3 regions of the Bacillus capparidis genome follow, and region 1 is predicted to be linked to each of the others. Evidence: riboswitches for the same ligand, from Rfam matches in the RefSeq annotation. Region 1 holds a riboswitch; each other region holds the start of a gene.
What was found. A riboswitch is a leader RNA that binds a small molecule or an ion and turns the genes downstream of it on or off. The one in region 1 is predicted to bind S-adenosylmethionine.

Region 1 (10,926 bases):
GGGCAACAAGCTCTCCTTCTCTCCCGGCATCCGTTGCTATGACAATTTCTTTCACATCCTTGCGCAAAAGCTGGGATTTGACTGCTTGAAACTGTTTTCCCGTTTTCTTTATGACGACAAGCTTCAAAGGCTCGGGGATAATCGGCAAGTCCTCAAGCTTCCAAGACTGATACTCTTTCTGATATCCATCCGGATCGGCTAATGTAACTAAATGGCCAAGAGCCCACGTGACGATATAACGGTCGCCTTCCAGATAGCCATTTCCTTTTTTATGACACTTCAGCACGCGGGCAAGGTCGCGCCCGACTGAAGGTTTTTCTGCTAGAACTACGGTTTTGCTCAATATGAACATCCTTTCTTGCTTACTGCTTAATACTTTACCACAACCAGGAGTTTTCTTCTAAGTGCAGGTACCCTTAGGCATTTTGTTGATGAATGATCTAGTTGTCTTCTATAATAATTTCTCTCATCGTTTCCACCTCTGAAAAAATAACATGAGTAACCGTTTGGGCATAAGGCGCTGTTTCGTTAATAAAGGTTTCCACTTGTTCAAGGCTTTCCCGATTAATTTTCAGCATATAGCAAGCTTCCCCTGCGATCCGGTAACAGAACTCAACATAAGGCAGCGTTTTAATGTGCGCTTTAAACCTTTCATATTCTCCATTTTTGATCGTAGCCTCAATCAAACAGCTGACCGGAAAGCCGATTTTTTTATAATCGAATTGAGTGGAATAATGCTTAATCATTCCAAATGACTCCATCCGCCTTACTCGTTCTGTCACAGAAGGTGCAGAAAGATTTACCTTCTTCGCCAACTCCCTCATCGATTGCCGGCTGTCTTTAGAAAGCTCATTCAAAATATGCACATCCACTTGATCAATTTTCATTTGCAAATGATTCCCCTTATATAAATTTCATTTTAATAGAATTATGTTCTTTTTCATTGCAACTATGATGTAAAACCTTATCATTCTTAGCTATTATTATGACAGGAGGTGGCAATATGACAAGAATAAAAAAGTCGGCCAACGGAACTACTCCTTTCTCCCAGCTGCTCGGTCACTCTGATTCTATATTAGAGAAATGGAATGCACTAGATGGCGAGCTTGCCAACGGAGGAAGGCTATCACCTGAATTGAAGGAGCAAGTAAGGAGAGTGTTAGCGACAGGAAACGGCTGCACCTATTGCCAGACAAAGGGAGCGCCCGTTCATTCGCCAGAGGATATCAAGCTTAGCTGTGCCATGGGATTTGCAGAGGTTTTTCTCCATGAACGAGATCAAGTCAAGGATGCACAGTTTGATATTTTGAAAGAGCATTTTTCAGATGAAGAAATCAGTGAGCTGGTGGCTTTTATTTGCTTTACAACCGCACAGCAATTTTTCGGGGCACTTATGAAGCTCCAGCCAGTTGGTGGAACGGTTTAATATGAAGAATACGGCATTCTTATTCATTGACTTTCAGCAGGCATTCGCTGATCCTTCATGGGGGAAAAGAAACAATCCTTTTGCTGAAAAAAATGCTTACGAGCTTTTAAAGCAGGCAAGGATGGTTGGACAAACTATCATTCACGTAAAACATATCTCTACGAATAATGAGAGTCTTTTTTACGAGCACTCGCCTACATCTAAATTTATCGACGGGCTCGAACCTGAAAAATCAGAAATGGTATTCACGAAATCCGTGAATAGTGCATTTATCGGGACCAAGCTGGAGGAATATCTTAGGGGTAAAAAAATCGAAGCTCTGATTACACTTGGACTAACAACCGATCATTGCGTCTCTACCACAGTCAGAATGGGAAGCAATCTCGGTTTTCAAATGATTCTCGTTTCAGACGCAACGGCCACCTTTGAAAGAAAGGGGATAGATGGAAGCACCTTATCTGCAGAGCTTATTCATGACGTTCATTTAAGCAGCCTGAACAGGGAATTTGCAACCATCTTGTCAACTCAGGAAACACTAAAACTGCTCCAAAAATGAATTTATTTTGACGATTCATAAAAACCCATCATAGTTGTCCCATTCATAGTTTATATTTATTATAGTAACTGATGTTTAAGGAGGGCTATAAAAACATGCTAAGCACACCGATTGGACGGTTGAGAACGATGGGTTTTCTTGAAGGAATGTCATTGCTTATTCTATTATTTATTGCTATGCCGCTTAAGCATTTGGCTGACATTCCGATGGCAGTGACCATTGTCGGCAGCATTCACGGCGGATTGTTTATATTGTATATCCTTGTTCTTGCGTATGTTACGTTTGTATTGAGATGGTCACTAAAATGGACAGCAGCCGGCTTAATTGTTGCTTTTGTGCCTTTTGGGAACTTTTTTTACGATAGAGGGCTTCGTAAATACGAGAAAAAATGACGCTGCATTCGCAGTGTTTTTTTTCTTTACTGGCAGTAATTAAAGCCATTTCGTCATCCAAGCGATATAATAGGCAGCCGGTATGAATAAAACTTGAGCCAAAATGGTTCCGCAGACCCTTGAGAACACTAAGGTAACCGAAGTCCATTTTAAATACTTGTAGTTTATCTTGCCTTTTGAAACACCATCAGCAAGCACGGAAATCTTGGGATCGACAAACAGCGCCAACAAAATCGTGGCTACCCCGTTAACAAGGCCTGATGCCGTAACAGCTGTCGTTGACCTTTCAGGAGCAAGCAGTCCCGCGTAAAGAGCCGAGAGAACACCAATTGTGTAGATAGATGTAATGAGCATATTTAAGACAAAAAGCCGCTTCGGAATGAGCCGGAAATGAAATCCTTTAAAATAATGAGCTGAAGGCAGCTTTATGTACCTACGAACATGCGCAAACCATTTATTAGAAATTCCTTTACGAAAGAAATTGAGGACTGAACCGTTTTCTTCTGATAAATGGAGTATAGCCCTCGAAAATGCAGCGATAAACGTAGGCAGCAAAATCATTCCTATAATCGATCCTGCCGTTGATCCAAAGATCAGCACGCGAAATTGTTCACTGACCACAACCAGGGCATTTTCTCCTGAATGATCAATAATCCCTCCTGTAAATGGCTGCTGCAACATATTCGACATCCGCGAAACAGTGACCATAACATTAAACAGCGATAAAGCCGAAGCAATCAAGCCTATTCTAGCCCCGGCAAGACGTGTAGTATAAGCAAGCGTTTCGACCGAATGAATGAGCAATAAAAAAAAGAAAATAATGATTACGTTTGTAGTTATAAACTCCATGGGGAAACCTCCTTGTTCCTTCATTAGACTAATTCAAGTTCGGCATGGTTTCATTTTTTTATTTATGAAAGTGGAGCCTCGGATTCTATCCTTAAATAAGGTTTCTCCAAACTGATTTTTTCAGTACAAACACGCAAAAGCGCCTGACAGCAAAGTCAGGCGCACATTACATCTTATTCTTTAAGCAAATCTTATTTATCATTATCCCACTTATCCAGTGAGAGTCTTGGATAGCATTTCGTTCCGTAAAATCCTATACGAAAGTAAACTTCATGGAAATTCTTGAAAAAACAAGACAACGAAAGCCCTACCTCTCAATCGTCCTTGCGGCTCCGAAGCCGCGCCAGTTTGAATTGTGAAACAAAAAGTCTTTTTTCTAATCATTTAGGGGCAGATTAGAAAACAAAGAATAAGGTTTAAATAGAAAAAAGCAGTTTACTTTCTCATTTGCTTCTGTTTTCTAAGTGTAAATCATAGCATAAATTTCCAATGAACGCAAGTTTTTTTATAGCTCCAGAGTTTGCGGAGTATTTTCATTGGCATTCATCAACCGGATGTTTGTCGGCTTGATTTCCAAAACGACAAGATTCGGATCATCTTTTCCGTCGAACCATCTTTCCAGCTTTTCGCTCCAAATTTTATCCTTAAGCTCTTTGCTGGAATTAAATTTTGCAATTCCTGAAAATTCAACATACGCATCGCCAAAACCATTGTCATCGTAACCGAGAAGCACATGGACGTTAGGGTTTGCCTCGATTTCTTCAGCTTTATGCGTATCTTCGCTTGTTGGAGTAAATAACGTTAAACCCTCGTTAAAAAACGTCATGTACCTTGAATGAGGCTTGCCATCTATAACCGTAGCCAGTGATCCTACCTTATGATTCTCCAGTACATCCAATACTTTTTGTTTAATCTGTTCTTGAGTCAATTTTTAGCCACTCCTTTGTATTGTCTCCATAGTTATTTATTTTCCACCAAGGTTCGAAATTTAAACGGCAAAAATTTAACGGATAGGCAAAATAGTAAAAAACTGCGTGAGGAAGGGCGATGTTAGGCTGGTTATAAGCGATCTTAGGCCGATATGCGCAATCTTTCCTTTTTAAAAAGAAAAAAAGGACGGGAAATCCATCCCATCCTCTCTCGCTAATCCTTACGTGGAAATAAAGTCGCCGCCGTTGACATGAATCGTTTGCCCAGTCATATAAGAGCCTTCATTTGATGCCAATAATAGATAGGCTCCGATGTGTTCTACGGGCTGACCCGCTCTGCCCATTGGCGTATTTTTCCCGAATGATTCTACTGTTTCTTCCGGGAATGTAGCTGGGATCAATGGTGTCCAAATCGGTCCCGGTGCTACCGCATTTACGCGGATTCCGTCCTTTACAATCTGTTGGGAAAGTGATCTTGTTAAACCGTTGATTGCTCCTTTTGTGCTGGTGTAATCAATCAGGGACGGATTTCCACGATAAGGATTAATTGATGTTGTATTGATAATCGCGCTTCCAGGCTTCATATAATCTAAAGCTTTTTTTATAAAGTAAACAAAGGAAAAGAAGTTTGTTCGGAACGTTCTCTCCAGCTGCTCACTGGAAATCTCTTTAATGCTGTCTTTCGGATGCTGCTCTGCAACATTGTTGACAAGAATGTCCAGCTTTCCAAGTTCACTCACTGTTTTTTCCACAGCTTCGTTGCAGAATTCCTCACTGCCAACGTCCCCTGGAATAAGCAAGCATCTTACGCCTTCTTTTTCGATTCTCGCTTTTGTCTCTTCTGCGTCATCATGTTCATCTAAATAGACAATCGCAATATCTGCGCCTTCTTTTGCATAAGCGATGGATACCGCACGTCCGATTCCGCTGTCGCCCCCTGTGATTAAAGCGACCTTGTCTTTTAATTTTCCTGTTCCTATATGATTCTCGTCTTCATAAACAGGTGTTGGATTCATATCACTTTCAATTCCAGGTTGCCTGTTTTGTTCTTGTGCAGGCTGTCCGCTTGGAAAACGTGTTAAATTATTCATTTTGAATTCCTCCTATTTATGTGATTACGTAATACACTATTCCTCAGGAAAATTCTTATTAAACATGTGAAGTGTTTTGAAAAACGACAAACAGCCGGACGCTTCTCTAAAAGTGCCCGGCTGTGCATCAAATAAGGCTTATCATTCATGGTTTTGAATGAATGTAAGCGCCTTTTCCATTTTCCTTATGTAATCTGGATTTTGACTTGAACAAAGAAATTTTGTGTCTGCATTTCCGTCTGCATGCAATTGTCCGGCTTCACTTAATATAACCGCTAATCGATGAACAGTTCCAACGCTTCCATCAACGATTTGAATGTGGTTTGGCAAAATACTTCGTAAAACGTGTTTATAAAACGGATAATGGGTGCATCCCAGAACAACTGTGCCATAGTTGTTTAGATCAAACGATGAAAGTTTTTCTGTAAAATAATCAATCACTTCTTGGCTCTCAAAGTTTAATCGCTCACATAACTCAACTAACTCCGGCAGCGGCAGGGAATCTACAAGACGCTGATCATCGATTCGAGATACCAGCTGTGTATATTTTGATTGCTTCAGTGTTAGCGGAGTAGCAAAAACGAGTACTCTTTTTCCGGCAGATCGGCTTATTTCCAAAGCAGGTTTAACCGCCGGCTCCATGCCGATAATCGGAAAATCATATGTGTTTCTTAATTCAGAAACTGCGATACTCGTTGCTGTATTACACGCGATAACAAGAGCTTTTACCTCTTCCTCTCGGATCGTTTCTACAGATTGTTTCACATATTCTTTTACGTCTGCCTTTGATTTAGTCCCATATGGAACATGAAGGGTATCGGCAAAAAAAACAAAATCCTCCCTAGGAAGCTGCTTCATTGCCTCGTGAAGCACTGTAATTCCGCCAATTCCCGAATCAAAAAAAGCTATTTTCATATTGTATTCACCTTGTATTTAAAAATTGTTTTTTGAAATTGATATAAATTATTATACATGATATCAAGCAAGGCGAACATCGTACGTTATAAATTGGAAATCCTTCGTTAAAAAGTTCGGAAAGTTGTTGGACTTAAATAGAGAATGAGAGTTAAGGTCTCGTAGAGTAAACTGCTTCTTAGGATAGAAAATAAACCGCCGGAAATTGGCGGTTTATTTTGATAATGCATAAGGGTGATAAAAATATGGTATTTCCAATTCTCTTTTTAAATAGTTTGCCAGCTCCAGCATTCCGTAAACATTTGCCGCTTTTTCAGCATCGGCATTGTAGTTCGTGTTTGTATTAATATCATAGGTATATAGATTCCCATCCTTGTCTTTAATAAATTCGATACCTGCTACAAGGATTTGCTGCTGCTGCAGGAAGTTTTCATATTTTTCAATAATCGTTTCATGAAAATTAGCAAGGATTTGAAAACTCGGTTTCGAAACCGCTTCTCCATCTGCCGGGCAGATTTGATCGCCAATCTGGCAAGCATCGGCCGGGCAAAGCTCAAATCCTCCAGACGTATCAACCTTTACAGCATATAAGAATTTCCCGCCGATAAATTCGCACCTTATAATTGACTGATCAGGGGATTCAATATACTCCTGAACGAGAGTAATTCCATCAATCGGCTCTTCAAAACCTGAACTATAAACATAGTCTTCTAAAGCCTCAATCGAATGAAAAAGCTGGACGCCCAATCCTTTCCCCGCACGATTATGCTTTGTAATAAAAGATGTCTTGTTTAAATATTTCGCCGCTTTAATAATCTCTTCTTTCCCGGCAGCGGCTATTGTCTCAGGGGTACGGATTCCATCTCGACTTAATGCGGCGTATTGAGCCGCTTTGCTTAATTCAAGTTTTAAAGCCATGCTCCCGTTTATAACCTTCCTATCATGCGCTTCAAGCCAATCGAGTACTGTTGCAGTGAATTCAGGCGCAAATCGGTTGCCTCTCGTATGGGAAGACGCGCTCATTCGGCTGTAAAAAACGCCTTCAGGGGGCTCTTCTGTCAAGTCAATTGAGCCTTCATTTAAATTCCACACTTCATATGGAAGCTTCAGTTCGTCCAAACGCTTTGTTAAATGTAACGTCCATTCATCATTTTCATGAATCACGTAAATTTTGCCCATACTGATCCCTCCATGATTTTTCTTTTCCCCTCATTAAAAAAACAAACAGCCTCTTCTTTAAACTGCATAAGAAGAGGCTGTGAATATCTAAATATTCAATTACCTATTCTTATCACTCAAGCTATTGCTTGCAGGAATTAGCACAGTACTTATCATGTAAGTCCGCTGCCGAAGCTTCACAGGGCCAGTCCCTCCGCTTCTCAAGATAAGAAGAATTCATATTTAACTGATAGGGTTAGTAACATTAAGATACCATGATACTTTCATGAAATCAACACAGAATTAATTTTTATCCCTTATCGAATAATAAAGTAAAACTTCAATCAGTGGTTCTAGTGAAGGTGCCCGCACAAGACGCCTGAGTAATTAGCCTTCTTACATTCATCCCCACTGATTGTGAGTTGAAGCCAATCCTAGCTTTTATGGGCAGTTATCCCCGCCTAGGATTGTACGTTTTCACTCATAACCTTGAGATGGGGGTCTTACTGCCCGTTAATGCGAGATAATGCCTCTAACTGCGCTGAATATGAAGCCCTCTGATTTCATGCCACTCTGAGTAAAGAACCTCTTTGTAATCATGAATATTTTCAGCTTCCAATTGTTTTTTCAGCCAATCCTCATCAAATCCAGCCTCCGTTAAATTGTTTTTGACTAACTCACCATCAAGGATTAATGTGATCGGCAAAGAAACTGGTTTATATTTGATATCAAAATCCTGTTTTGTCAGCGGAGAATTGGGATGCTTCGGCAATACACTAACTGAACCGTCCGTTTCTAAGAGCGCGTACTCAACTTCCGTTATTGAAAAATATCCTTTTTCACGGACTAACGTCTGAAGCTGGTTGATATCCAATTTATTTATTTTTAAAGCCTGGTAATCAATTTTCCCCTTACCGATAACTATCGCTGGCTGTCCTTCCAACAGCCCCCTTAGCCCTTTAAACTTTTGCGATAAAAGTTCTATTATATAAATTAAAATTCCCCATACGGCTACTGCAAATAATATTTCCCAGACACTCACATTTTCATCAAAAATCGCATTTCCAACCATTTCTCCAAGTATTAGTGCTGATATAAAATCAAACGGTGTGATTTGTGCAAACTGGGTTTTTCCTAATATCTTCGTCACAAGAAATAAAGCAAAAAATCCAATAATAAGTTCAGTGGTTATATGTAGATAATCCATAATACACCCCCTAAAATATGTCTTTCATCATTGTTAACAAGTAAGTAACAGTTTAAACGGATTTAATTTATTTGAACTGGATGGCTTAAGATATGTATGATGGTAATGTAAATGGAAAAATGAAAAGGATGTTTTCGGTGAACAAATGTATTGTTATAGGAGCGGGAGTGCTTGGCTCTGTTACCGCTTATAAATTAGCCAAATCCGGTGCAGAAGTTACTGTGATCGACCGCAAGGATAAAGGCCAAGCTACTGACGCAGCTGCAGGTATCGTATGCCCCTGGCTGTCACAGCGGCGCAACAAAGCATGGTATCAATTGGCGAAAGGAGGCGCAAAGTATTACCCCAGCTTAATTGCTGAATTAGAAGCTGACGGAGAAACAGATACAGGCTATGCAAAAGTTGGTGCGCTAAGCATTCATACGGATGAAAAGAAATTATCCGAAATGATAAAACGTGCTGAAAAACGACGAGAGGATGCGCCTGAAATTGGCGGCATCACTCTGCTTTCTTCCGATGAAGCAAAAGCTAAGTTTCCTCCGTTAGCTGACGGTTACGGAGCAGTTTATGTGAGTGGGGCTGCCAGAGTCGATGGACGTCGTCTGAGAAATGCTCTAAACTTGGCTTCAAAAAAGCGGGGAGTCCATTTTATCAATGGTGAGGCATCACTGTATATTGGACATGACAATAAGGCTGGCGTCCGGGTTGACAATGAGATAATAAAAGCAGATAAAATCATCGTTACTGCCGGCGCTTGGGCAGAGAAACTTCTAAGGCCGCTTGGAGTCAATTTTTTGGTTTCTTCGCAAAAAGCACAGATCGTCCACCTTGAATCCCCGAATGCAAAAACAGAAAATTGGCCTGTCGTTATGCCTCCAAATGACCAATACCTGCTTTCCTTCGAAAATGGCAGAATTATTGCCGGAGCTACCCATGAGAATGATGTCGGCTTCGATCACAGAGTAACAGCCGGCGGGCTGCGGGAGATTTTTGATAAGGCACTAGCAGTGGCACCAGGTCTGGACGATAGCACGCTTGTTGAAACCAGAGTCGGCTTTCGCCCATTCACACCAGGATTTTTGCCTGTCATCGGCAATTTGCCAAACTTCCCAAATGTTTTGGCTGCAAACGGCTTAGGTGCTTCTGGACTTACGATGGGACCGTACATAGGATCACAGCTTGCAAAGCTTGCATTGAACGAACCGACTGATATTGACCTTTCTCCTTACGATTTGGCCGGCGCCATCGGGTAAGCAGAAATGATTCGAAACAAAAGAAGGAGTGGTACCAATGGACGTACTTTTAAATAATGGCGTAAAAATGCCCCAGCTTGGTTTAGGGGTTTATAAAGCAGAAGAAGGAACAGAAGTGATTCGTGCAGTAAAAAAAGCACTTGAAGTCGGGTACCGGTCGATTGATACAGCCGCAGTCTATAAAAATGAAGCAGGTGTCGGTCAAGCGATTAAGGAGTCTGGTCTCCCGCGTGAGGAACTTTTTATCACTACCAAGGTGTGGAATAGTGATCAAGGATATGAGCAAACATTACAAGCTTTTGAAACAAGTTTAAATAAGCTGCAGCTTGATTATATTGACCTGTATCTCATTCATTGGCCGATGCCGAAGAGCGACAAGTACATAGAAACGTACCGTGCCTTAGAAAAGCTTTATGAGGATGGGCGGATCCGTGCGATCGGAATCTCCAATTTTAAAATCCCCCATTTGGAACGCGTATTAAAGGAATGCAGCATAAAACCCGCTGTCAATCAAGTGGAATGCCATCCATTCTTCAGCCAAAATGAATTGAAATCATTTTGCAGGGAACATGATATCTTCATTGAAGCGTGGAGCCCGATTATGAGAGGAGGAGAGTTGCTCAACCACCCAGTCATTCAATCTCTCTGCGAAAAGCACAAGAAATCTCCTGCACAAATTATTATTCGCTGGCATATTCAAAACGATGTAATTGTCATTCCAAAATCGGTCACTCCATCGAGAATCGAAGAGAACTTTAACGTGTTTGATTTTTCTCTCGATGATGAGGATTTAGCACATATTGATGAGTTAGATAAAAACGAACGACAATACCGTGATCCTGATGAGATGCATTTAACTGAAATATAATGTCTTATCACAGTCAATCCCCCGGGATCCTTCCCGGGGGTTTGTGTTAGAATTTACGTTTGTCTCCATAGAATTCTTCTAATGTCTGACCGCTTGCAGCTACTTCTTCAGCAACTTTTTCCCCTACGTAGCGCAGGTGCCATGGTTCGTAGATAATACCGGTGACATCTTCTTTTCCTTTAGGATAGCGGATGATAAACCCATATTGAGATGCATGTTCAGCAACCCACTTTCCTTCCGGTGTATCACCAAAGCTTTGATCTAGGCCATATCCTTCAGCGG
Region 2 (10,926 bases), on a different contig from region 1:
TTATATTCACACTAGTCTTTCCGATCAATCTGCTACAGCTGGCTATCAACGAATCATTCATGAAGAAGTGTTGAAGCAAAATGAACTAAGAGATCGCGGACGGAAAAAAGCAGATTTCCATGTACTTCGTGAAACAACAATGCCAGCGATTTTAACCGAAAACGGATTTATTTCGGACGAATCGGATGCGAATAAAATGAAAGACCCGGCATGGATTACACGAGTCGCAAGAGGGCACGTAAACGGATTGGCAAAAAGCTTTAGTCTGAAAAAAAAAGCTAGCAGTAACATATACCGCGTGATCATTGATGGAACTCAAATTGGTGCTTATCAGGATAAAGACAATGCGTTACAGGCGATTTCCGCTCGTTGGAATCAATTTGCTGCCGCGCGTATTGAACGCATATAATCGTAATATAGAAAAAAGCTGTCGCATCACTTGATGGGCAGCTTTTGGTATTTAATGTACATTGAAGTAACGCGCTTCGGGGTGAGAAACTACTATTGCCGACACAGAGGCCTCAGGTTCCATCATAAACCCTTCTGTTAATTGAACGCCGATTCCTTCCGGCTGAATGAGGCGGAAGAGCTTCGCCTGATCTTCAAGATCCGGACAGGCAGGGTACCCGAAGGAATACCGTTGTCCCTGATATTTCGCCTGGAATCTTTCTTCCATTGTGAAATCCGGAGAATCAGGGAAGCCCCAGCGGTCACGGATGATTTGATGCGTCCGCTCCGCCAAGCCTTCTGCAAGCTCTAGAGCGAGCGCTTGAACGACATGGCTTTTTAAATAGTCTCCCTGTGTTTTAAACTGATTAGCAATTTCTCTAATATGGCGTCCGGCTGTTACCGTGAAAAATGACACGTAGTCAATCTTATCCTTTGTATGCACATAATCGGAAATGCAACGGAACGGAAGCTTCTCTTGTCTCGGGAAATGGAACGTTTCAAGAATATCCTGTTGATTCCCAGGGTCGAGGATATGAAGATCATTCCCTTCACTATATGCTGGAAAGAATTGATAGACAACTTCAGGATCAAACCATTTTTTCTCTTTCCCCTCCTGCAGAAGCTCATCAATGATTTCTTTTAGCTGCATCGCTTTTGGATCTCTCTCAGCCAAAAGCCTCTTCACTTTTCCTTTTAATCCTAAGTGATGGCCGATCAGCATTTGTTCATTGACATACGGAACGATACTGGCAAGGTCGATGTTTTTTAAATAATGCCGTTTGCAATCTTCCGGAACAAAGACAGGAGCTTCAGATATAACGGCTCTCTTCTCAAGAAGCTTCACTGCTGTTTCTGATTGTTTTTTCTCTTGAACGGTTTCTGCCGGCGTTTCCTGCTGGCGTTTCTCCTCGATAAATCGGTCTAAGTCTGTTCGGAGATCATTGGCCAAGGCCAGTCCGTCCATCGCATCCTTTGCATAAAGAACTGGTCCAGTATAAGCAGGAGAGATTTTCATTTTCGTAAATTTCCTTGATAAGGCTGCACCTCCTACCATAATCGGCAGAGAAATATCAGCCTCATGGAGATCCTGTGCCGTAATGACCATTTGCTGGGCGGATTTGACAAGCAGCCCGGATAGCCCGATGATATCGGGATTTTCTTTGCGGACAGCTGCGATTAAATCTTGCGGAGTCACCTTAATGCCAAGATCTACAACCTTATAGCCGTTATTGCTTAGGATGATATCTACTAGGTTTTTGCCAATGTCATGAACATCGCCTTTGACGGTCGCAAGAATAATCTTGCCCTTTCCGCTCTCGTCTTTTTTCTCCATGTAGTTTTCCAAAAAAGAGACAGACGCTTTCATCACTTCAGCTGATTGCAGAACCTCGGCGACGATCAATTCATTATTGTTAAAGAGACGCCCAACCTCTGCCATGCCGGTCATCAAAGGTCCATTGATAATTTCAAGAGGAGTGCTGTATTTTGTTAACGCCTCCTCCAAATCCGGGATCAGCCCTTCTTTTGTCCCTTCAATGACGTATTCGGCCAAACGATCCTCAAGAGATAGTGACTGCTTTGGCTTTTTGTCAGCCTTCTTTTTGCCTCGATAAAACTCTGTGAAAGTGGCAAGGGTTTTGTCATCCGTCTGGAACAATAGCTTTTCCGCCATTTCAACCTCTTCTTTTGGTATGGAGGCAAATCGTTCAAGCTTTTCGGTATTAACAATGGCATAGTCAAGTCCCGCTTGCGTACAGTGGTACAAATAAACCGCGTTTAAGATTTCTCTTCCTACTGGCGGAAGACCGAATGAGACGTTGCTGACGCCAAGAATAGTCAAGCAATCGGGAAGCTTTTCTTTAATTAAACGAATGCCATTGACGGTTTCACTCGCAGAGCCGATGTACTGCTCATCTCCAGTTCCGACCGGGAAGACGAGCGGATCAAAAATAATGTCAGTGGACGGAATGCCGTATTTTTTTGTGAGCAGTTCATGCGAGCGAATCGCGATTTCCAGCTTCTTCTCAGCTGTGACGGCCATGCCTTCCTCATCTATCGTCCCTACAACAAGAGCTCCACCATATTTTTTGACTAGTGGCAATACCTCTTCAAACCGTTCTTCACCGTCTTCTAAGTTAATAGAATTAATAATTGCTTTTCCTTGCGTATATTTCAAGGCTACCTCAATCACAGCTTCATCTGTTGAATCAATGACAAAAGGAGCTTTAACTTTTTTCATCGCTTCTTTTATAAAGTTTTCCATATCCTCAGCTTCATCACGGTCGGGATCTGCCAAGCAGACATCCACGACATGGGCACCGTTTTTAATTTGCGCTCTTGCGATTTCTGAAGCTTCTTCAAACTTTTGTTCAGAAATGAGTCGCTTGAATTTTCTGGAGCCGATGACATTTGTCCGTTCTCCTACAAAGAGAGGGCGCATGCTTTCTTCGTAAAACAGTCCATCAATTCCGGAAACCGAATGAGGAAGCTTGTCTTTCGGGATCTCTCTAGGAGGAATAGCGGAAACTGCTTCGCGCAGCGCCTCGATATGTGCCGGCGTCGTTCCGCAGCAGCCGCCGATAATATTCAGCCAGCCTTGCTCGGCAAAGGCTTTAATTTTCTTCGCAAGAGAGGAAGGGGATTCATGATAATGCCCTTCTTCATCAGGCAGTCCGGCATTCGGATAACAGCTGACGTAGGATGACGAAAAGGAAGAAAGCGTCCGGAGATGATCGGTCATAAACTCCGGTCCCGTTGCACAATTTAATCCGACACTGATCGGCTTCATGTGCTGAAGGGAAATGTAGAATGCTTCAATATCTTGTCCTGCCAGAGTGGTACCCATCGGTTCTATCGTGCCGGATACCATTAAAGGCAATTGCTTGCCTGTATTCGCAAAGGCTTCCTGAATACCGATAAACCCAGCTTTCACATTCAGCATGTCCTGGCTTGTTTCCAGCAAAAGAAGGTCAGAGCCGCCGATTATCAAGCCTCTTGCTTGCTCTTCATAGTTGGCAACCAACTCGTCAAACGTTGTACCCCCGGTAACTGACAGTGTTTTAGTCGTAGGGCCCATAGCACCTACAACAAAACGAGGCCAGTCGGCAGTTGAGAATTTCTGTACAGCTTCTTTTGCCGACTCAGCTGCTTTTACGTTAATATCAAATGCTAAATGTCCGAGCTCATATTCATCTAATACAAGCTTCGTTGCCCCGAATGTATTTGTTTCAATCAAGTCAGCGCCAGCTGCTAAATAATCTTCATGAATAGACCTGATAACGTGGGGCGCAGTGATTGTTAAATATTCATTACAGCCCTCGTATTCTTCTCCGCCAAAATCATCTGGAGAAAGGTTGGCATCTTGAATCATTGTACCCATGGCACCGTCTAGAATGAGAATTCTCTTTTTTAGCTGATCATTGATGGTCGTGGACATGATGTATCTCCTTTTTCTTCTGGTGTATATAAGTCGTTAATTCTGACGTTAGATCGCTCCGTAAAAAGGGAGTAATTAAATAGATTCCGTTAAATAACTCACATGCTGTATCTAAAAGGGATTTTGCAATAGAAAGTCCTTCCTCTGCCTGTTTTTGCTTATCTTCTCCGGCAAACGCCATGGCCTCTCTGATTTCGTCGGAAAGTTTAATCCCCGGGATCTCATTATGAATAAATTCAGCATTTCTGCTGCTGGTCAGCGGCATGATGCCAATGTAAATCGGCGTTGTCAAATGCTTCGTTTCTTCATAGATTTTGTATAGCTGCTCTTCGGAATAAACGGGCTGTGAAATAAAATAATCAGCTCCGCATTCAATTTTTTTCTCCAATCGTTTAACTGCTTTATCAATATGGCGGACATTCGGATTAAACGCACCTGCAACAGAAAAGTTTGTCTTTTTCCCTAAAGGCTTACCCGAATAGGATACTCCCTCATTAAATTGCTTAATCAGTCTTATTAAATCAAAGGAAGTCAGATCATATACCGAGGTCGCTCCTGGAAAATCACCTATTTTTGATGGGTCTCCTGTGATGGCCAGGATGTCTTGAAGACCTAACGTATCAAGACCCATTAAATGGGACTGAAGTCCGATCAAATTTCTGTCTCGGCAAGTGATATGAACTAGCGATCTCATGTCAAGCTTCTGCTTTAATAGCGCCCCGCAGGCAACATTGCTGATTCTCGGAGTCGCTAGCGAGTTATCAGCCAACGTAAGTGCATCAATTCCGGCGGCTTGAAGCTCAGAAGCCGCATGCAGAAATTTTTCAAAATTAAGTTTTTTAGGAGGGTCAAGTTCCACGATAATTGTCCGCTTTTGCTTTGCAAGTTCGTCCAAGGAAGGCTCCTCGCGGATATCCTGAACATGGACGGGATCCGTTTTTTTGACCTTGACGCTTTTTTCGGTAACTGGATGCAATTGCTTGACGGCTTCTGACATTGCTTTGATGTGTGCAGGAGTCGTACCGCAGCAGCCGCCGATAATTCGCGCTCCTTGATTTCGAAATTTTAGCGCACTTTCGCCGAAATAATCCGTATCTGTTTCATAGACCAAGCGTCCTTCCTCTAATGCCGGTAAGCTGCTATTCGGATAAACAGCCAGATATGAATGCTTTGGCAGTGGGACCTCCTCAAGGGATTGAATCATGTGATAAGGTCCGAGACTGCAGTTCATACCCACTGAATCGGCTCCTAAACCTTCCAGTGAAGCAAGGGCATCGGCTAATGATGTACCGTCTTGAAGAACACCTTGTTCATGCATGCTCACATTGACAATGATCGGAAGGTCCGTTTCCTTTCTGGCGATCTTTAATACTTCCTGTGCTTCTTCCAGGTCGTAATACGTTTCTAATAGTAACCCATCAGGCTCTTCGTGAAGCAGAAGGTAGAGCTGTTCACGAAAGCTTCGTTTGATTTCTTCGAGCGTATGGGCACTTTTATTAAAAGTGCGGATACCGCCGATAGTACCGAGCACATATGCTTGCTCTGCAGCTGCCTTTGCGAGCTGAACAGCAGCTGCATTGATTTTTTTAATATCGTCTTCTAGACCATATCTGGATAGCTTTATATGATTTGCTCCGTACGTATTTGTTTGAATAATATCAGCTCCGGCATTAACATACGCTTGGTGAACGCCGCGAACTGCTTCAGGCTGAGAAATGTTTAATTCTTCGAAACACCGGTCAATTCCATAAGAATAAAGAAGTGTTCCCATCGCACCATCGGCGATTAAAATTTTCTTTTGCAAATCTTCGATCAGTCCCATAATTTCCTCCTCAAGTACGAACTATAAATAAAAAAAGTCTTCTGTTTGAAGAAGACTTTTGTTCGTTTCCGCTGTCTCCTTATCTTTCAAGCAAGTACGCTTGCTGGATTTAGCACCTTGGTCATGAATGAATTGAATCATTGCACCGGTTGCTGAAGCTTCACAGGGCCAGTCCCTCCGCTTCTCATGATAAGTTGTATGAATGATATGAAAAATAATAGTATTTTCAATTTACATGAAGTGAACGAAATAATCAACTAGTAATTTATCGGTAATTAATAAATTGGACATCAATAGGTAGGTCTGCTCCCTTGATTAAAGAGATAATTTGCTGAAGATCGTCTTTGTTTTTACCTATGACGCGGAGCTGATCGCCTTGAATCTGGGATTTTACTTTGATTCCGGAATTTTTAATCAGGTTATTAATTTTTTTCGCTTGCTCGCTGTCGATCCCTTGAACAAGTTTTCCACGTTGCCTGACCGTGCCCCCTGCGGCTTTTTCGCTTTTCGAATATTGAATATTTTTGGTCGGCACATTCTGCTTGATCAGCTTGTTCACCAATACATCCTTCAGCTGATCCATTTTAAATTCATCATCTGAAACCAACACTAGCTCGTCCTTTTCAAGTGTAATGTCACTTTTGCTTCCTTTAAAATCATATCGGTTGGCTACTTCCTTCATCGCATTTCCGATTGCATTTTGGACATCAGGTAAGTTTACCTTTGATACGATATCAAATGAACTCTCTTTTGCCATTTTCGGCCTCCTCGTCATTTATCTTATGAATTGATTATAGTAGAATAAAGTACAAACTTCCAACGTAGCTGGAGATAATATAAGATGATACAGGAAACAGAAAGGAAGAAACAAATGAAACCCGGTTTAAAGGTTACTTTAGAAATAGAGAAAAAAGCAGATTACGGATATTTTTTGACTGATGGAGAATCGACTATCCTGCTTCATAACAGCGAGATCATAGAGGATATTTCCGATCGTGAAGAGGTACTTGTGTATCTTTATGTTGATCATGAGGAACGATTGGCTGCAACAATGAAAATGCCGAAAATAACGGAAGAGGTTTACGATTGGGTCGAGGTTGTCGACGTAGTTTCAGGCAGAGGAGTCTATGTCGATGTCGGCCTGTCAAAGGATGCGTTAGTAGCGACAGAGCATTTGCCGCCTTTTGAAAGCATTTGGCCAAAAGCAGGCGATAAGCTGTATTGCATGATGAAAGTAACAAAATATGGACGCATGTTCGCAAAGCCTGCTCCTGAAGATGTCATAAAGGAGCTGTTTCAACCAGCTGATCAAAGCCTGATGAATAAAGAATTAACGGGCACGGTTTATCGATTAATCGCTTCAGGATCTTTTGTCATTTCTGAAGAGGGAATCAGGGGATTTATCCATCCATCCCAACGCAAGGAAGAGCCAAGGCTTGGCGAACAGCTTAAGGCGCGTGTGATTGCGATTAAGGACGATAGCTCTGTCAACTTATCTCTGCTGCCGAGGAAACAGGATTCGATGAGCACTGATGCAGAACAAATCATTTCCTATTTGAGAACGAGAAATGGAGCTATGCCTTTTTCAGATAAAAGTGACCCGGAAGATATCAAAGAACGATTTCAGATGAGCAAAGGTGCTTTCAAACGTGCGTTAGGTCATTTGATGAAGCAGGGTAAAGTGCGTCAAGAGGGAAGCTGGACTTACGAAATAACAAAAGAAAAATAATAAGAAGAATACAGGCTGGATGCTAAGTTTCTTCGTCTTTTTCTAGAAAAAACTGCAGCGCTAATAACCTGGAGAGATCGCACAAATTAAAATCTAAAGAAACGACAAAAGTACATCAAAGTAAACATGAAAGAGATAATTTTATATCTCAACTAAAAAAGCCGGCTCATTAATCTAAGCCGGCTTCTTCTATTTCACATGTAAGGCAGAAGAAGACTTTCTGTCTATTCTTTTCCTGCAAAAAATATGGCAAGCGTACCGGGACCTGAGTGGGCTCCGATTGCGGCACCAATCATACTAATGACGATCTCTTTAGGTTGAAAAGCTTCTTCGATCAGCTCTTTCACCTCATTTGCCAGCTCAATGTCGTCGCCGTGGCTGATTCCGATTCTTTGTTCGCTTAAATTTACGCCTCTTGCTTCTATCAGTTCAATCATGCGTTTTACTAATTTTTTTCGTCCCCTGATTTTTTCTAACGGAACAAGCTTTCCATCCTTCATGTGCAAAAGTGGCTTAATGCTAAGCAGGCCACCGACAAAGGCTGAAGTTTTGCTTATACGTCCGCCTCTTGCTAAATAGGTTAAATCGTCAACTGTAAAAATATATTGAAGACTTTCACAATAGTTCTTTACAGACTCTTCAACTTCCTGTATTGTATTTCCGGTGCTAATAAGCTCCTGAGCATACATAACGGCTAATCCACAGCCTAATGAGGCGCCTTTTGAGTCAATAATCTTCAGATCGAAATCAGGATATTCTTCTAAGACTTCATTTTTCATCATAACCGCCGTGTCGTATGTACCAGAGAGTCCGGAAGAAAATGCGATATATATTGAGGGTTCCGCGGTTTTCGCGAGTTCTGTAAAGGTTTCCTTCAGAAAATTTGGAGATGCCTGAGAGGTTTTGGGGGATTTTCCGTTTCTCATCGCTTCGTAAATCTCGCCAGGCCGAATTGTGATTAAATCGTCATATTCATTTTCATCAAGGTTGACTCTTAATGGAATAAATGTAATGTTATTTTCATCATAGTAACTTTTTGGCAGATCAGCTCCGCTGTCAGCAAGCAGTCGAATCGTCATGTGAATGGATCCCTTCTTTCTATAACATAAATGAGCATTCATTCATTGTAACTATATCACACTTTTTTACTTTTCGTATTCAAACCTATGTAAGAAGGGTAAACCTAACATATAGGAATAATTTTTTTGGAGGAAACAAATGAAAGAGGAAATAAAAAAATTCGTCATCGTATGTATAGGAGCACTATTAAACGCAATTGGACTTAACCTTTTTTTAATCCCTGCTAATGTGTATGCGAGCGGCTTTACAGGTGTGGCCCAGCTGTTGTCAGGAGTACTTGACGCACACTCGCCGATATATATATCAACCGGGATCCTGCTCTTTCTATTAAATATCCCCGTCGGTATATTAGGTTGGCTGAAAGTAGGGAAATCATTCACTCTCAATAGTATTTTGAGTGTTGCGCTTACTTCAGTATTTTTGACGATTCTTCCTGAGACGAGATTTTCCGAAGATATTTTGTTAAATGCCGTATTCGGAGGAGTGATTTCCGCGATTGGGATTGGAATGACCTTGAAATACGGAGCCTCAACAGGAGGTCTTGATATCGTGGCGATGATTCTTGCCAAATGGAAGGACAAGCCCGTTGGAACCTATTTCTTTATCCTAAATGCAATCATTATTTTGATGGCTGGTGCATTAAATGGGGCAGAAAAAGCATTATATACATTAGTCACGCTTTACGTAACGACACGGGTAATCGATTCTATCCATACAAGACATGAAAAGCTGACCGTCATGATCGTCACAAAAAAAGCAGATTTGCTTACAAAAGCAATTTATAGCCGTATGAAGCGTGGAATTACGAACGTACCTGCAAAAGGGGCATTTACAAACGAAGAAAAAGATATGATGATAATAGTAATCACAAGATACGAGCTCTATTATTTGGAGAAAATAATTAACGAGATCGATCCTGAAGCTTTCACTAACATCGTTCAAACGACAGGGGTATTGGGACTGTTTAACAAGGATTAATCAGGGGGTCATGCGATGAAATGGTTTGCTGTACTAGTCTTTTCAATGTTACTGCTTGGAGCTTGTGATCAAAAGGAAACTCCCCAATCTGACAAGGAGGTATCAGGTGAAGTGGAACAAAATGATCTGGCATTGTCGATTGAAGCAGTACCGAAAAACGGTGAAGTAGAATTTATTATGGCTCTAAAGAATAACAGGAATGAGGATGTTGAATTTACATTTAACACCGGGCAGCGATTTGAGCTTGTCGTGTACGATGAAAAAGGAGAACAGAAATACCGGTATTCCAAGGACAAAATGTTCACACAAGCATTTCAATCGATCGTTTTAAAACCAAGCGAGGTTTATGAGTTTACCGATGTATGGAAAACAGAAAATTTAGAGCCTGGTGAGTACAAGGCTACAGTTACGTTTTTAGGGAAATCAGAATCTGTGAATACATTGAAGGCAAGTACAAGCTTCAGCTCTTAGGGGAAACCCCTTTTCCTAATAAATAGGAAAAGGGGTTTTTTGTCTTGGGTTACGATAACCTATCCAGATGGTTTTGCATCTTGCGCAGCTGAGCCCTTTCAGCGTCTGTCGAATTGGCAAATGCAGAAGAAACGGCATTTTTTGCTGCAGAAATCGCATGTGTCAGATCACCAGAGGTTTTTCCTGAAGCTGTTTGGTCGGCATGAAGAACAAAATCTTTTGCCTGATCAAATAATTCATTTCGCACGATTTAAGTCCCCCTAATTGTGGATTCTTGATCTCGAATGGATTCCTCCAAAGTTGAACGGTAGGGAAACCTTGCATCATGAAGGCTTACAGCATCTTTACCTTGCTGAACAAAACGCTTTGATTTGTTGCGTTTACCCATCAATATTGCCCCCAAAAAAACGTATTGGCGAGCCTGTCGCCAATACTAGTATGTCTTTGGATAATCAGAATTAGTAATGGGAAAAAATAATATTACGAAAAGAAATCTTTTAAAAATTCGGCAATGCCATTTTCTTCATTTGTCTTAGTGATGTGATTGGCTGTCTCTTTTATCAGAGGAATAGCATTTCCCATAGCAACACCATGGCCTGCAAATTGTATCATCTCTGTGTCATTGTCTTCGTCGCCGAAAGCGATGATGCGATCTTTAGGAATTCCGTAATATTTGCTGATTTTCTCAAGACCTACTGCCTTATTGATTCCTTTTTTAATGATTTCAATGACATGAAAAGGTGCAGCCCATCTACGATGATCGACGACCTCTGCGTGTACATCCGATAAATAACTTCTGATCCTTGGGACATCCTCTTCTTTCGCATGAATTAATATGCTTGTGACATCCTCGCCAAGAGTGGATCTCAAATCGCCTACCGTTACTTTCGGATCACCCATGCTGAACACATCGATCAACTGTTCATCATGATAATGGAAGTACACATCGTCAATGATTTC
Region 3 (10,926 bases), on a different contig from region 1:
AAAAATGCTTTGACAAAGATTTTTACACAAGTTATAGTGTTATTCAAATAAAACCAATAAGAATAATAAGAATTAAAATCTTGGTCTGTCCTTTAGTCTGAAAATTTTAGAAAGGGGAGCTTGTACATGAGCAAGGAGCTAGAAAATTCGATTGAAATAAAAGAACTTTTTAAAGCCTATGACGGAAAGTCGAAAGTAAATGTGTTACAAGATATTAATCTCGATATCCGTAGCGGTGAATTTTTTATATTACTCGGACCAAGTGGTTGTGGTAAATCTACGTTGTTAAATATTATTGCGGGATTTATTAGTAAATCAGGAGGGGATCTTTTTATACAGAATAAAGAAATAAGCGGACCAGGAAAAGAAAGATCAATGGTGTTTCAGCAGCCTGATGCAGCCTTGTTCCCTTGGTTAAATGTAAGAGAAAATATTGAATTTGGAATGAAAATGCAAAAGGTTAGTAAAAAAGAAAGAAGCTCTATATCGGATAAATACTTACAGTTAGTTGGATTGAGCGAGCATGAGAAAAAATTACCAGAAGAGCTTTCTGGAGGTATGAAGCAACGTGTCCAAATTGCAAGGGTGTTAGCGAATAACTCGGAAATTTTATTGATGGATGAGCCTTTTGGAGCCCTGGACGCGCAGACAAGACGTACGATACAGCAGGAATTCATTCGCATATGGCTACATACAAAGAAAACAATCATTTTTGTCACTCATGATATTCAAGAAGCCATTCTATTGGGACAAAGAATAGGCATTATGTCAAAAGGGCCTGGTTCTTTTATTGAGAGTATCTATGATGTGAAACTTCCTTACCCTCGTGATATAACATCTCAAAATTTTAACGAACATTATAAAATGATTCAGTCTCACTTTGAAATCAATTCAAATACGAATAATCGTTTTAATGTAGATGAAGTTAGCGAAATTATTTAATAGAGAAAGGAGTGGATGGGATATTGCTAATATTAGTTAAAATCAGAAATTTTATCACTTCTGAAAATATAAGGCTCGGTTTTTTGGGGTGGGTTGCCGGAATCATTATTTGGCAGATCATCTCATTGTTCTCAGAACCTGAATTTTTTCCTGGACCGTGGGAAACCTTTCTCGGCGGTATTGAGTTAGTAAGTGATGGAACCTTGCAAAATTACGCTCTTATAAGCTATGGACGTATATTAACTGGATGGACACTTGGAAGTTTAATTGGGATTCCGATCGGTTTATTAATGGGGAAATTCCGATATATTCGTTTATTGCTAGAATCGTATTTGAATTTTTTTCGATTTATACCTGCTCTCGTATTTGTAACCTTATTTATTCTTTGGTTAGGAATAGGGGAGCAATCCAAAATCGCCCTTATTACTTATACGACTCTTTTTGTAGTCACACTAAATACAATGGCCGGTGTCCTTGCCATTGATGAAAATAAATTTCGAGCGGCAAGATCAATGGGGGCAACGGAGGTACAGATATTACTACATGTAATTCTTCCCGCGACCGTCCCTTATATATTTAATGGAATTCGTTTAGCAATGGGGAACTCTTTTATGGCGATTGTCGGGGCAGAAATGTTAGCAGCAAAAGAGGGAATTGGGTATTTAATTTGGACTTCCAGATTATATTTGAAAACCGATTGGATATTTGCTGGCATAATCACACTCGGCTTAATGGGATTTTTTATGGATAAAGTTCTGACAAACGCAGGCAGTTTATTGTTGAAAAAATACGGTGTGCGTAAAGCAAGCATTAATAAGAGAGAATTTGGTCAACAAGCCTCCTAAAAAGAAAGGATATTGATAATGAAATCAAAAAAATATCTTCCTAAAATTCTTTTTTCTTTCATAATCATTCTCTCATTTATTCTCGGTGGATGCGGTCAATCAACATCAGGGGATAAAGGAAATGATAGTAAAGGACAGAAAGTTTCTATAGCTCTGGATTCCGGTGTATTTTCAATTCCATTTCGTGTAGCGGGGGATCAAGGATTCTTTGAAAAACATGGGGTTAATGCGGAATTTTCTACTTATTCGTTTGGGATAGATACGTTAAACACTGTTATTTCGAAACAAGCTGATATTGGGATTGCAATGGACTACGCAGCATTAACCCGATTAGGAAAGGGAGATTTGAAAATTATTTCACGTTTTTCTTTACCTAATCCCAGTCGTTCACAATTCATTGTTAAAGATCGTATTAATAAACCAGAGGATTTGAAAGGCAAACGTTTAGGGGTACAAAACGGCACTGCAAATGAATACATTTGGGCAAGATATTTAGAGAAATTTAATTTGAAAAAAAGTGATGTAACGTTTTTACCATTGACCTCAACAGCAGAAATGTATGCAGCTTTTGAAAGAGGAGAGATAGATGGTGCCTGGTTTGAGGGTTCTTTTCTTGCCAGGGCTAAAGAGGTTGAAGAAACAAAAGTTTTGAATGACCTTAACGATATTGATTTTGCAATGAGGGGCTATGTAGTTGCTAGTGAAGATTTTGCACAAAATAAAGTAGCGGTTAAGAACATTTTGAAAGCTTTAAATGAAGCAAATCCATATATAAAGGAACACCCGGATCATGCAGCTGATTTAGCTTTTAAAGAATTGAAATTACCTGCAGATAAAGTTCAAGAAGAATTAAAAAAAGATTGGGTGTTTGATATTGCGTTTACTCAAGATGATATAAATCATTTACAAGATATTTTGGAATGGACTCAAAAAAACGCGTTAATAAAGGAAAAGTTTGATATTGAGGATAAAACCGCAATTGATCCTTTAAAGGAAGAATATCCAGATAAAACAAAGCAGCTTGAAAAATAAATTAATTGTTATGTAAACTAGAGCCCTTTTGTATAAGGGCTTTTAGTTTGATCGATTATTCTAATGTGTCTTTCCGGTTTTTATAAGTTCCACAATCATTTATCTTGATTATCCTCGGTGCTCTCACTTTCCTGTTCGGACGGATCGCGCTGCGGCTCAATGTCATCGTTCTGCTGCTCTTTCTTTTTCTGCTCAATTGAGTCATTTTGTTTGTCTGGATTTTTTTCACTCATGGATGCACACCTCTTTTCGTATTTAGTAATGCTTTACCCGGAATAATGAGTAATAAACGGTTTTCTCTTTTTGAAATCTATTAGGAAAAAAGCAGGGTATTAATAAGGGGAGGTTCCTTATAAAAAAGGGTATTATGAACCCGAGGTAATTAAAACAGAAAAAAACAGGCTCCTATATGATAGGAACCTGCCTGATGAATATTACTTAACAACCGAAGCTCCAATTAAGGATTTAGGCGCTTCACCGAGAGCTAATTTACAAATGTTAGCGTACCCAATCTCTTGATAGTTTTCAGTTAATAATTGTTTTAATACCGAGAAACCACGAGCATTTTTTAAACCGCTTAATTCTTTTTTATAAAGGTCAATCACAAATTCATCGATACATTTTGGTGAGTATTTATCAGGGTTTACATTTAATAGCAAGCAGCCCATATAATGAAACTTAAACTGGAGCTGGCGCGTAAGATGTATTAAGTGAACAAACCTGTCAAAAAGATCAGGGTGAGCTGTCTTGAACTCTTCAACGGCCAGTTTAGTCGTTTGCAAGTCACTCATAGAAGCGATAGTCATAAACAATACCTCCCTTTTACAACTGGAAAAGCCACCGGATCAATCCCATGGCTTTTTAACTGTAATAAATTGCGCCAGTTCCCGGCTTTTTTCTCTTCTTAGTTTGCGGATTTCTGCTCGCTCTTTTCCCGTTTCATAAAGATATTGTTCTTCTTCTGTCTCCGGGATAATGCTTGGAACTTCAATCGGCTTTTTGTTTTCGTCCAGTGCGACGAATGTTAAAAATGCCGTTGCAGCTATACGTCGTTCCCCGCTCATCATATCTTCAGCGATAACCTTGCAAAAGATTTCCATGGAGCTTCTTCCGGTATAGGAAACAAAAGATTCGATACAAACTGAATCTGATTGACGAATAGGGTGCAAGAAATCTATGGAGTCTGTTGATGCTGTCACACATTCTTTCACTCTAGCGTGTCTACGGGCAGAAAGTGTTGCACATCCATCTAATTTTTTCATCAGAACTCCGCCGAAAAGAGTATAATAGTTATTTAAATCGCTAATTAACACTTGATCAGTGTTTACGATACGTGTTTCAGACGTTTTTCTTGCCGTTGCTATTGCCATTGTATGACACCTTCTTCTTTGTGTTCTCAGGAGAAATCATATTTATCTACATAAAAAGTGTACTCCTTTCACTTTTTAGTGTAAAATGGTTAAAATTTATCTTGAACATAACTAATAATTATGTAAACGCTATCAAAATCCCTTATTTGGTTATAAAAAAAGCACCTTCGTATTAGGAAGGAGTGCTCAATGGTTATCGTATTTTAAAGAAATTCGATCTTTTGTGAACTGAAGGAATTCCTTTGCGACATAGGAAATATAATAATCTTTTTTCCAAATGATTGCTAAATCCCAGCTGATTGACGGATCCGTAACTTTTACTGCCTTCACACGTTCATCAAGATATTCGCAAGTGCTTTTAGGGAGTAAGGTGACTCCTAATTTGCTAGCGACCATTTCTTCAATAAATTCCCATTGTGAGCTTTCCGAGATGATGCTTGGTTTAAATCCTGACTTAGTGCATGCAGCAACAATTCGATCTCGTAGCGCAAAGTCTTTATTAAAAAAGACAAAGTTTTCATGCTCAAGTTCAGCCATCGGAATTTTCGTTTTATCCGCCAATCGATGTTCCGAATCGACGATCAGCATTAACTCTTCCTTCATGAAAGGATGGCAATCAAATAATTCCTGATTTGTCGGAAGAACAATCACACCGAAATCAAGCTTGTCGTCTATAATATTCTCTTCAATTTTTTTTGAACCGTCTTCAACTAACTCGAAGGTGATACCGGGATATTCTTTATGGAATTGCCCCATAATTGTTGAGAAAAACAAAGAATTAATGAGCGGAGGCAAGCCAATTCGAATATGGCCTTTTTTTAAATGAGAAATATTTTCCAGCTCTGTCTCCAATTGATGAAAGGCTTTATCAATGATTTTTGCCTGCTCATATAGAACACGTCCGGCATCAGTCAAAGTTAATTTTTTCCGCGAACGATTGAAAAGGACAACTCCGAGCTCTTCCTCTAAATTTTTAATCATTTTGCTAATGGCCGGCTGCGTGACAAACAAATGGTCAGCTGCGCGGGTAAAGCTATTTAAACGGGCAACTTCGATAAAATACTGTAGCTGTTTGATATCCAATACTTTCACCTGCTTGCAAACGGAAATTTATACAATAAAGTACCAATCGTTATTATGAAAAAATAAGACTATTTGTAGTGTAGCATATTATTGCAAATAAAATTTAAAGAATGTTCGCCAGCCCCTATACGAAAACAGGGTCTCATACTTTGAGACCCTGTTTCCTTAAATCGCGATTGATTGAATGATGAAACGGTGCTGTTTTACAAAGTATCCTTCCGTTTGAATCATTTGGATCCTTGTATTTTTCTATCGTAAAATCAGGTATTTGCCATGGGATAGCTTTTAAATAATAGACTATCGCTCCAATATCATAAAATCTTTGAACAGGAAATTCTTCAGCAAAAGACCATCTGTGATACCGCGTTTTCTCCGCTCATCCTCCGGCATGGCGGCATGCGACATCTCAGCCAGATCTGCCCCTTGTGTAATTGGCTGCTGGAAATATGGTGTCAGGAATGTATTGTCGGACAATCAACAATAGCTTGTGTGCTCTCGCCAACTGCGCATACGCTGCAATGTCGATTTCCTGCATCAGCGGGTTTGTCGGTGTCTCCAGGAAGATCGCTTTTGTCCATCCGTTATCATCGCTGCTGTTTCTTCCACAGTCCGAAATAGAGCGTAAATCGGCGTCACTCCGAATGATTCTAAAAAGAAATCGAACAGTCGATAAGTTCCTCCGTATATATCCTCCGGCACAAGCAGTGAGTCGCCAGATCGGAAAAGTGATAATACAAGTTGGATTGCTGCCATGCCCGAGCTGCAGGTAAATGCCTGATCGCCCTTTTCAAGCTTTGCGAACCCATCCTCCAGAACAGATCAAGTCGGGTTCTTCGTCCTGGAATAATCATAACCGGTTATTCCCCTATTCCGCTATGTACATAGGCGGTGGAAAGATAAACCGGCGGATTGACAGCCCCTGTCACTCCATCACTTCGATTACCTATCTGTACAAATGTCGTCTCCAAGCTACTTCCTATATTGTTTCTCACCCTTCTATAAAAAAAGACCCTTCTCCCCAAAAAGGAAGAAGGTTCAGTCATAACCAAATCAGCTTCTTATCTTTAAGGCGGATACCTTTTGGAATTAGCACCGTGTCTTGACAGACTGGTTGCTGAGACATCATAGGGCCAAGTCCCTCCGTCTCTCTTGATAAGAAAATTATTATTTATTTTTTATATTAAAGATATGTTACATACAGGAAAATCCGGTCAAGTCATTTTTTAAAGTTTTCTATCAAGTACAATTATTTCTGTTGAATTTTTTAGCTACAGCAGTTTCTGATGGCACTCTAAGTTAAAAAATAGGATTGACACCCAGAACTTTTCGGTCTATCCTTACAACTAATATTTCTTATCCAGATTGGTAAAGGGAATGGCCCTGCGAAGCCAAAGCAACAGGCTGCAAGCCGCAGTACTGTGCTAATTCCAGGTGTTTGTCACCGAAGATAAGAAGAGCAGAAGCTTAAAAAAGGCCCTCTTCTATTCGGAAGGGGTCTTTTTTAAAGGCAAAATCCGACTAATTCCATAGTAAATATCAAGATTATTACATACAGGAGGCTACATGATGGAGACCATGAAGCAGACACTTGCGGAGGTACATACAGAATTGGAAAATGATTTCGCAGAAGTCGTCAAATGGCGGCGATATCTGCATCAGCATCCTGAATTAAGTTTTCAGGAGACGAAAACCGCCCGTTTCATCGCCGATAAGCTGCGCAGCTTCGGCTACGAAGATATCCAGACAGATATCGGCGGGTATGGCATCGTCGCATCGCTGTCAGGGAAAGAGGCAGGACCTACGATTGCCCTCAGAGCTGATTTCGATGCCCTGCCGATAGTGGATGAGAAAGAAACAGCCTATCGATCCAAAATACCTGGCGTGATGCACGCTTGCGGACATGACGGCCATACTGCTGCTTTGCTGGGGACTGCCAAAGCATTGATCAAGCATAAAGACAGCCTGAAAGGCATAGTTGTCTTCCTGTTCCAGCCTGCTGAGGAAGTACCGCCCGGCGGTGCCAAGGCAATGATTGAAGATGGCGCACTTGACGGTGTCGATTATGTCTATGGCGCTCATCTTAACTCTGCTGCCCCTGTCGGGAAGATCGGTGTCGGTGAAGGATTCAAAATGGCCGCAGTGGATAAATTTGCGATCACCATCCAAGGAAAAGGTGGTCATGGCGCAGCACCACAAGAGGCTGTCGATCCAATCGTCATCGGCAGTGATATCGTAAGTGCTTTGCAGAAGATTGTCAGCCGAAGAGTCAGCCCACTGGAATCTGCGGTGGTGACACTGGGTGTATTCCAGTCCGGTAACGCATTCAATGTCATACCGGATACCGCCAAATTGGAAGGCACAGTGCGGACGTTCAATGCCGACATCCGCAAGCAGGTCAGACAGCAAATAGAAGCCATCGTTTCCGGAATCACGAGCGGTTTCGGTGCGACTTATTCCATCGATTACCTGCACGGCTATCCTGCGCTTTATAACCATCCAGAGGAAACTGCTCTTTTGCAGCAGCTATTCTCTGAACAATTCGGTGAAGAACAGGTAATAGAACTTGAAACTGGGATGGGAGCAGAGGATTTCGCTTATTACTTGCAGGAAAAACCCGGCAGCTTTTTTAAAGTCGGCTCCCGCAATGAGGATACAGCCACACACTATCCGCATCATCATCCGAAATTCGACATCGATGAGCGGGCATTGCTCATCACGGAGAAAGCATTCACGAAAATCGTATTCTCGTTATTGGGAAGCTAAGGAGGAAATGTCTTGAAGAAGAAATTTGCACTCATACTATTCGGCTTAGCGGCCACCATCGCCTTATTCGGCTGCTCCGGCAATTCCAGCAGCAGCTCCGGTACAAGCGGCGGAGAACCTGTTGAAGGCGGCGACTTGAATGTTGCCATGACGGCGGATCCCGACACACTGGATTGGATGTATTCCGGCGAAAGTGTTGCGAGAAAAATCGGCTGGCATATCTATGAAGGTTTGTTCGCCCTGGATAAGGATTACCAGGCTCGTCCTTTACTAGCTGACGACTATACCGTCAGCGATGACAAGAAAACATACACCATCACCCTTCGTGATGGACTGAAATTCCACAACGGCCAGGACGTAACTGCCGAGGATGCCAAAGCATCGATCGAGCGCTGGCTTAAGGTCTCTTCCGTCGGTAAGATCACAGCAACACATGTGAATTCTGTCGAAGCAAAAGATGACTTGACATTGGTCATTACGCTGAAAGACCCATATACCGCTTTGCTAACCGATCTGGCTGCTCCGAAAGCATCTGCTGTCATCATTCCTGCCGATATCGCGGAAGCTGCGGGTGAACAGCCGCTGAAAAATGAACAGCTGATCGGTACAGGTCCATTCAAATTCGATTCCTGGAAGCGCGGCAACGAAATCGTCCTTTCCAGATTCGAAGATTATCAATCTCGCGAAGAGGAAGACTGGGGCGGTCTGACTGGTAAAAAGACAGCTTATCTGGATACGATTCATTTCAAGATCGTGAAAGACCCACAAGTAATGCTCAATGGATTGAAGACAGATCTATATGATTATGTACAGTCCATCCCACTTGATTTGTATGATGTAGTCGATACCACACCTAATGTCGAACCAGCTATCTCAAGCAATGGATATTCCGTCATCACCCCGGATAAATCCGAAGCGCCATTTGACGATATAAAAGTCCGTGAAGCACTTCACGCAGCGCTTGATAAAGAGGCCATCGCCAAGGCTACTTATGGTAATAGTGAATTCTATAATCTGGATGGAGCCCTGTTCACGCCCGATCAAACAGCTCTTTACTTGGATCAAAACATCGATAATTTCGAAGCTTATGATCCAGATGAGGCGAAAAAGCTGCTGGAGGTCAGCTCTTATGATGGGCAGCCGGTGAAAATCATCTTCTCGAATGACCATGCAGAGTATAAGAAAATCGCCGAAATTGCAGAACAGCAGCTGGAAGCAGCAGGCTTCAATGTCGAGCTTGAGTCCTATGAATGGGCAACCTACCTGGAAAAATGGAGCGTTGCTGCTAACTGGGATATGGTCGTAGTTGGCTGGTCTCCGTTCTTCTCGCCAAACCAAGCCGGAATGGTCAGTCAGGATTCCAACAGCAGCGGCTGGTATAACAGCGAACGCCCGGCAGGAGCTTGTCACACAGTGGGGTGAAGCAGAAGATGAAGCTGCCCAAAAAGAAATACTGGCTGAGCTGAATAAGACAATCTACGATGAGCTTCCGTTTGAAAAAGTAAGCAACCTTTCCACTTTGGATGCACGCACTTCCAAGCTGCAGGATTATGAAGATTGGTATGGTCCGCGCTTCTGGAATACATGGAAATCCAAGTAATGCCCCGAGGAAATCGCCTGCGTTACCGCTGGCGGTTTTCTTCCATTTCTAAATAAAGGAGTGATTCTTGTGCTTCACTATACAATCCGCAGGCTCCTGTCTGTCATACCCGTCATGCTCGTGGTCAGTATCATCGTATTCCTGCTCGTTCACCTGACACCTGGCAATCCAGCCTTCATCATCCTTGGTGAAGATGCATCCCCTGAAGCCGTTGCACAGCTGGAAGAACAGCTTGGCCTGAATGAGCCCCTATATATTCAATTTTTCGACTGGCTCAAACAAGTCATCACTGGTGACCTAGGAACAAGTGTCTATTCAGCCCAGCCGGTCACGGAACTGATTTTTGCCAATTTTGGTCCGACTTTCAGTTTGATGATCTTGTCCCTGCTCTTTATTTTGATCATCTCCATTCCGATTGCGATCCTGATTGTTTCTTTACGTAAAACGATTCTGGATCCATTATTCACAAACGCATCCCTGCTCGGTGTGTCGGTACCGGAATTCTGGCTTGCCATCTTGCTCGTGCTGGCATTTGGGGTGACATTCCCGATATTCCCGGTTGCCGGTTATATGCCGCTTGCCGAGGGTTTTGGACCCTGGCTTTATCACTTGCTTCTGCCTGCTTTTGTACTGGCGCTTGTAGAGATTGGTATCATCGCAAGGATGCTCAGGGACAGCATGCTTGATTCCGTGAATCAGGATTATACAAAAACGGCACGAGCAAAAGGTGTCCGTGAACGTGATGTATTGATGAAGCATGTGTTCGCCAATGCGCTCATTCCGACAACGACTGTCCTTGGCGCCACTGTCGCAGGGCTGCTTGGCGGGACGGTCATCATCGAAACGCTGTTCACCATCCCAGGAATCGGACAGCTGCTGATCGACTCGATTCACCGACGGGATTATCCGGTGATTCAAGGCGTGGTACTGTTCATCGCTGCCATCTACGTCTTCGTCAACCTCGTCGTCGATCTCTTGTATGCATTCCTTGATCCAAGGATCCGCTATGACTAAAGCCAAAGGAGGTACATAAACGATGATGTCCAAGAAAAGGAACATTATTGCATTGACTATATTCCTATTGATTGCCCTGGCAACCATTACTGCCAATTGGTGGCTGCCAGTCTCCCCTACGGCGATGGATGCCAACCAGCGACTGCTGGCACCGTCTGGCGCTCATTGGTTCGGCACCGATGATTTCGGTCGTGACATTTTCGCCCGTGTCATCGTCGCTGCCCGTGTGTCTTTAGCTGTCGGCGTCATTGTAGCCATCATTGCGACAGTCATCGGT

Region 2: linked by a shared signal. The riboswitch ahead of JOC74_RS00405 (bifunctional homocysteine S-methyltransferase/methylenetetrahydrofolate reductase) and the one ahead of JOC74_RS21815 (ATP-grasp domain-containing protein) in region 1 are both predicted to bind S-adenosylmethionine.
Region 3: linked by a shared signal. The riboswitch ahead of JOC74_RS12010 (M20 metallopeptidase family protein) and the one ahead of JOC74_RS21815 (ATP-grasp domain-containing protein) in region 1 are both predicted to bind S-adenosylmethionine.

The regions. Positions count from the first base shown of each region.
Region 1 covers NZ_JAFDST010000008.1:54,056-64,981, reverse strand. Annotated here, with positions in the region: gene JOC74_RS21860 (DNA topoisomerase III) at 1-343, opposite strand, end outside; gene JOC74_RS21855 (Lrp/AsnC family transcriptional regulator) at 441-887, opposite strand; gene JOC74_RS21850 (carboxymuconolactone decarboxylase family protein) at 1,004-1,426, shown strand; gene JOC74_RS21845 (cysteine hydrolase family protein) at 1,428-1,982, shown strand; gene JOC74_RS21840 (DUF3817 domain-containing protein) at 2,078-2,374, shown strand; gene amj (lipid II flippase Amj) at 2,414-3,223, opposite strand; gene JOC74_RS21830 (pyridoxamine 5'-phosphate oxidase family protein) at 3,729-4,151, opposite strand; gene JOC74_RS21825 (SDR family oxidoreductase) at 4,374-5,243, opposite strand; gene murI (glutamate racemase) at 5,385-6,158, opposite strand; gene JOC74_RS21815 (ATP-grasp domain-containing protein) at 6,372-7,337, opposite strand; SAM riboswitch class I at 7,444-7,549, opposite strand; gene JOC74_RS21810 (DUF421 domain-containing protein) at 7,849-8,523, opposite strand; gene JOC74_RS21805 (NAD(P)/FAD-dependent oxidoreductase) at 8,661-9,776, shown strand; gene JOC74_RS21800 (aldo/keto reductase) at 9,814-10,644, shown strand; gene JOC74_RS21795 (M15 family metallopeptidase) at 10,691-10,926, opposite strand, start outside.
Region 2 covers NZ_JAFDST010000001.1:78,259-89,184, forward strand. Annotated here, with positions in the region: gene JOC74_RS00395 (N-acetylmuramoyl-L-alanine amidase family protein) at 1-409, shown strand, start outside; gene metH (methionine synthase) at 461-3,886, opposite strand; gene JOC74_RS00405 (bifunctional homocysteine S-methyltransferase/methylenetetrahydrofolate reductase) at 3,867-5,708, opposite strand; SAM riboswitch class I at 5,785-5,904, opposite strand; gene JOC74_RS00410 (YajQ family cyclic di-GMP-binding protein) at 5,974-6,465, opposite strand; gene JOC74_RS00415 (CvfB family protein) at 6,580-7,437, shown strand; gene JOC74_RS00420 (DegV family protein) at 7,662-8,516, opposite strand; gene JOC74_RS00425 (YitT family protein) at 8,656-9,495, shown strand; gene JOC74_RS00430 (BsuPI-related putative proteinase inhibitor) at 9,511-9,966, shown strand; gene JOC74_RS00435 (DUF3813 domain-containing protein) at 10,016-10,213, opposite strand; gene JOC74_RS00440 (hypothetical protein) at 10,217-10,354, opposite strand; gene JOC74_RS00445 (Cof-type HAD-IIB family hydrolase) at 10,447-10,926, opposite strand, start outside.
Region 3 covers NZ_JAFDST010000002.1:975,660-986,585, reverse strand. Annotated here, with positions in the region: gene JOC74_RS12055 (ABC transporter ATP-binding protein) at 127-942, shown strand; gene JOC74_RS12050 (ABC transporter permease) at 966-1,787, shown strand; gene JOC74_RS12045 (ABC transporter substrate-binding protein) at 1,806-2,819, shown strand; gene JOC74_RS12040 (3-methyladenine DNA glycosylase) at 2,915-3,052, opposite strand; gene JOC74_RS12035 (hypothetical protein) at 3,254-3,625, opposite strand; gene JOC74_RS12030 (acyl-CoA thioesterase) at 3,665-4,189, opposite strand; gene cidR (cidABC operon transcriptional activator CidR) at 4,376-5,272, opposite strand; partial or broken gene JOC74_RS12020 (SAM-dependent methyltransferase) at 5,438-5,612, opposite strand; partial or broken gene JOC74_RS12015 (PLP-dependent transferase) at 5,684-6,252, opposite strand; SAM riboswitch class I at 6,328-6,431, opposite strand; SAM riboswitch class I at 6,623-6,726, shown strand; gene JOC74_RS12010 (M20 metallopeptidase family protein) at 6,839-8,035, shown strand; gene JOC74_RS12005 (ABC transporter substrate-binding protein) at 8,048-9,457, shown strand; gene JOC74_RS12000 (hypothetical protein) at 9,342-9,635, shown strand; gene JOC74_RS11995 (ABC transporter permease) at 9,705-10,649, shown strand; gene JOC74_RS11990 (ABC transporter permease) at 10,672-10,926, shown strand, end outside.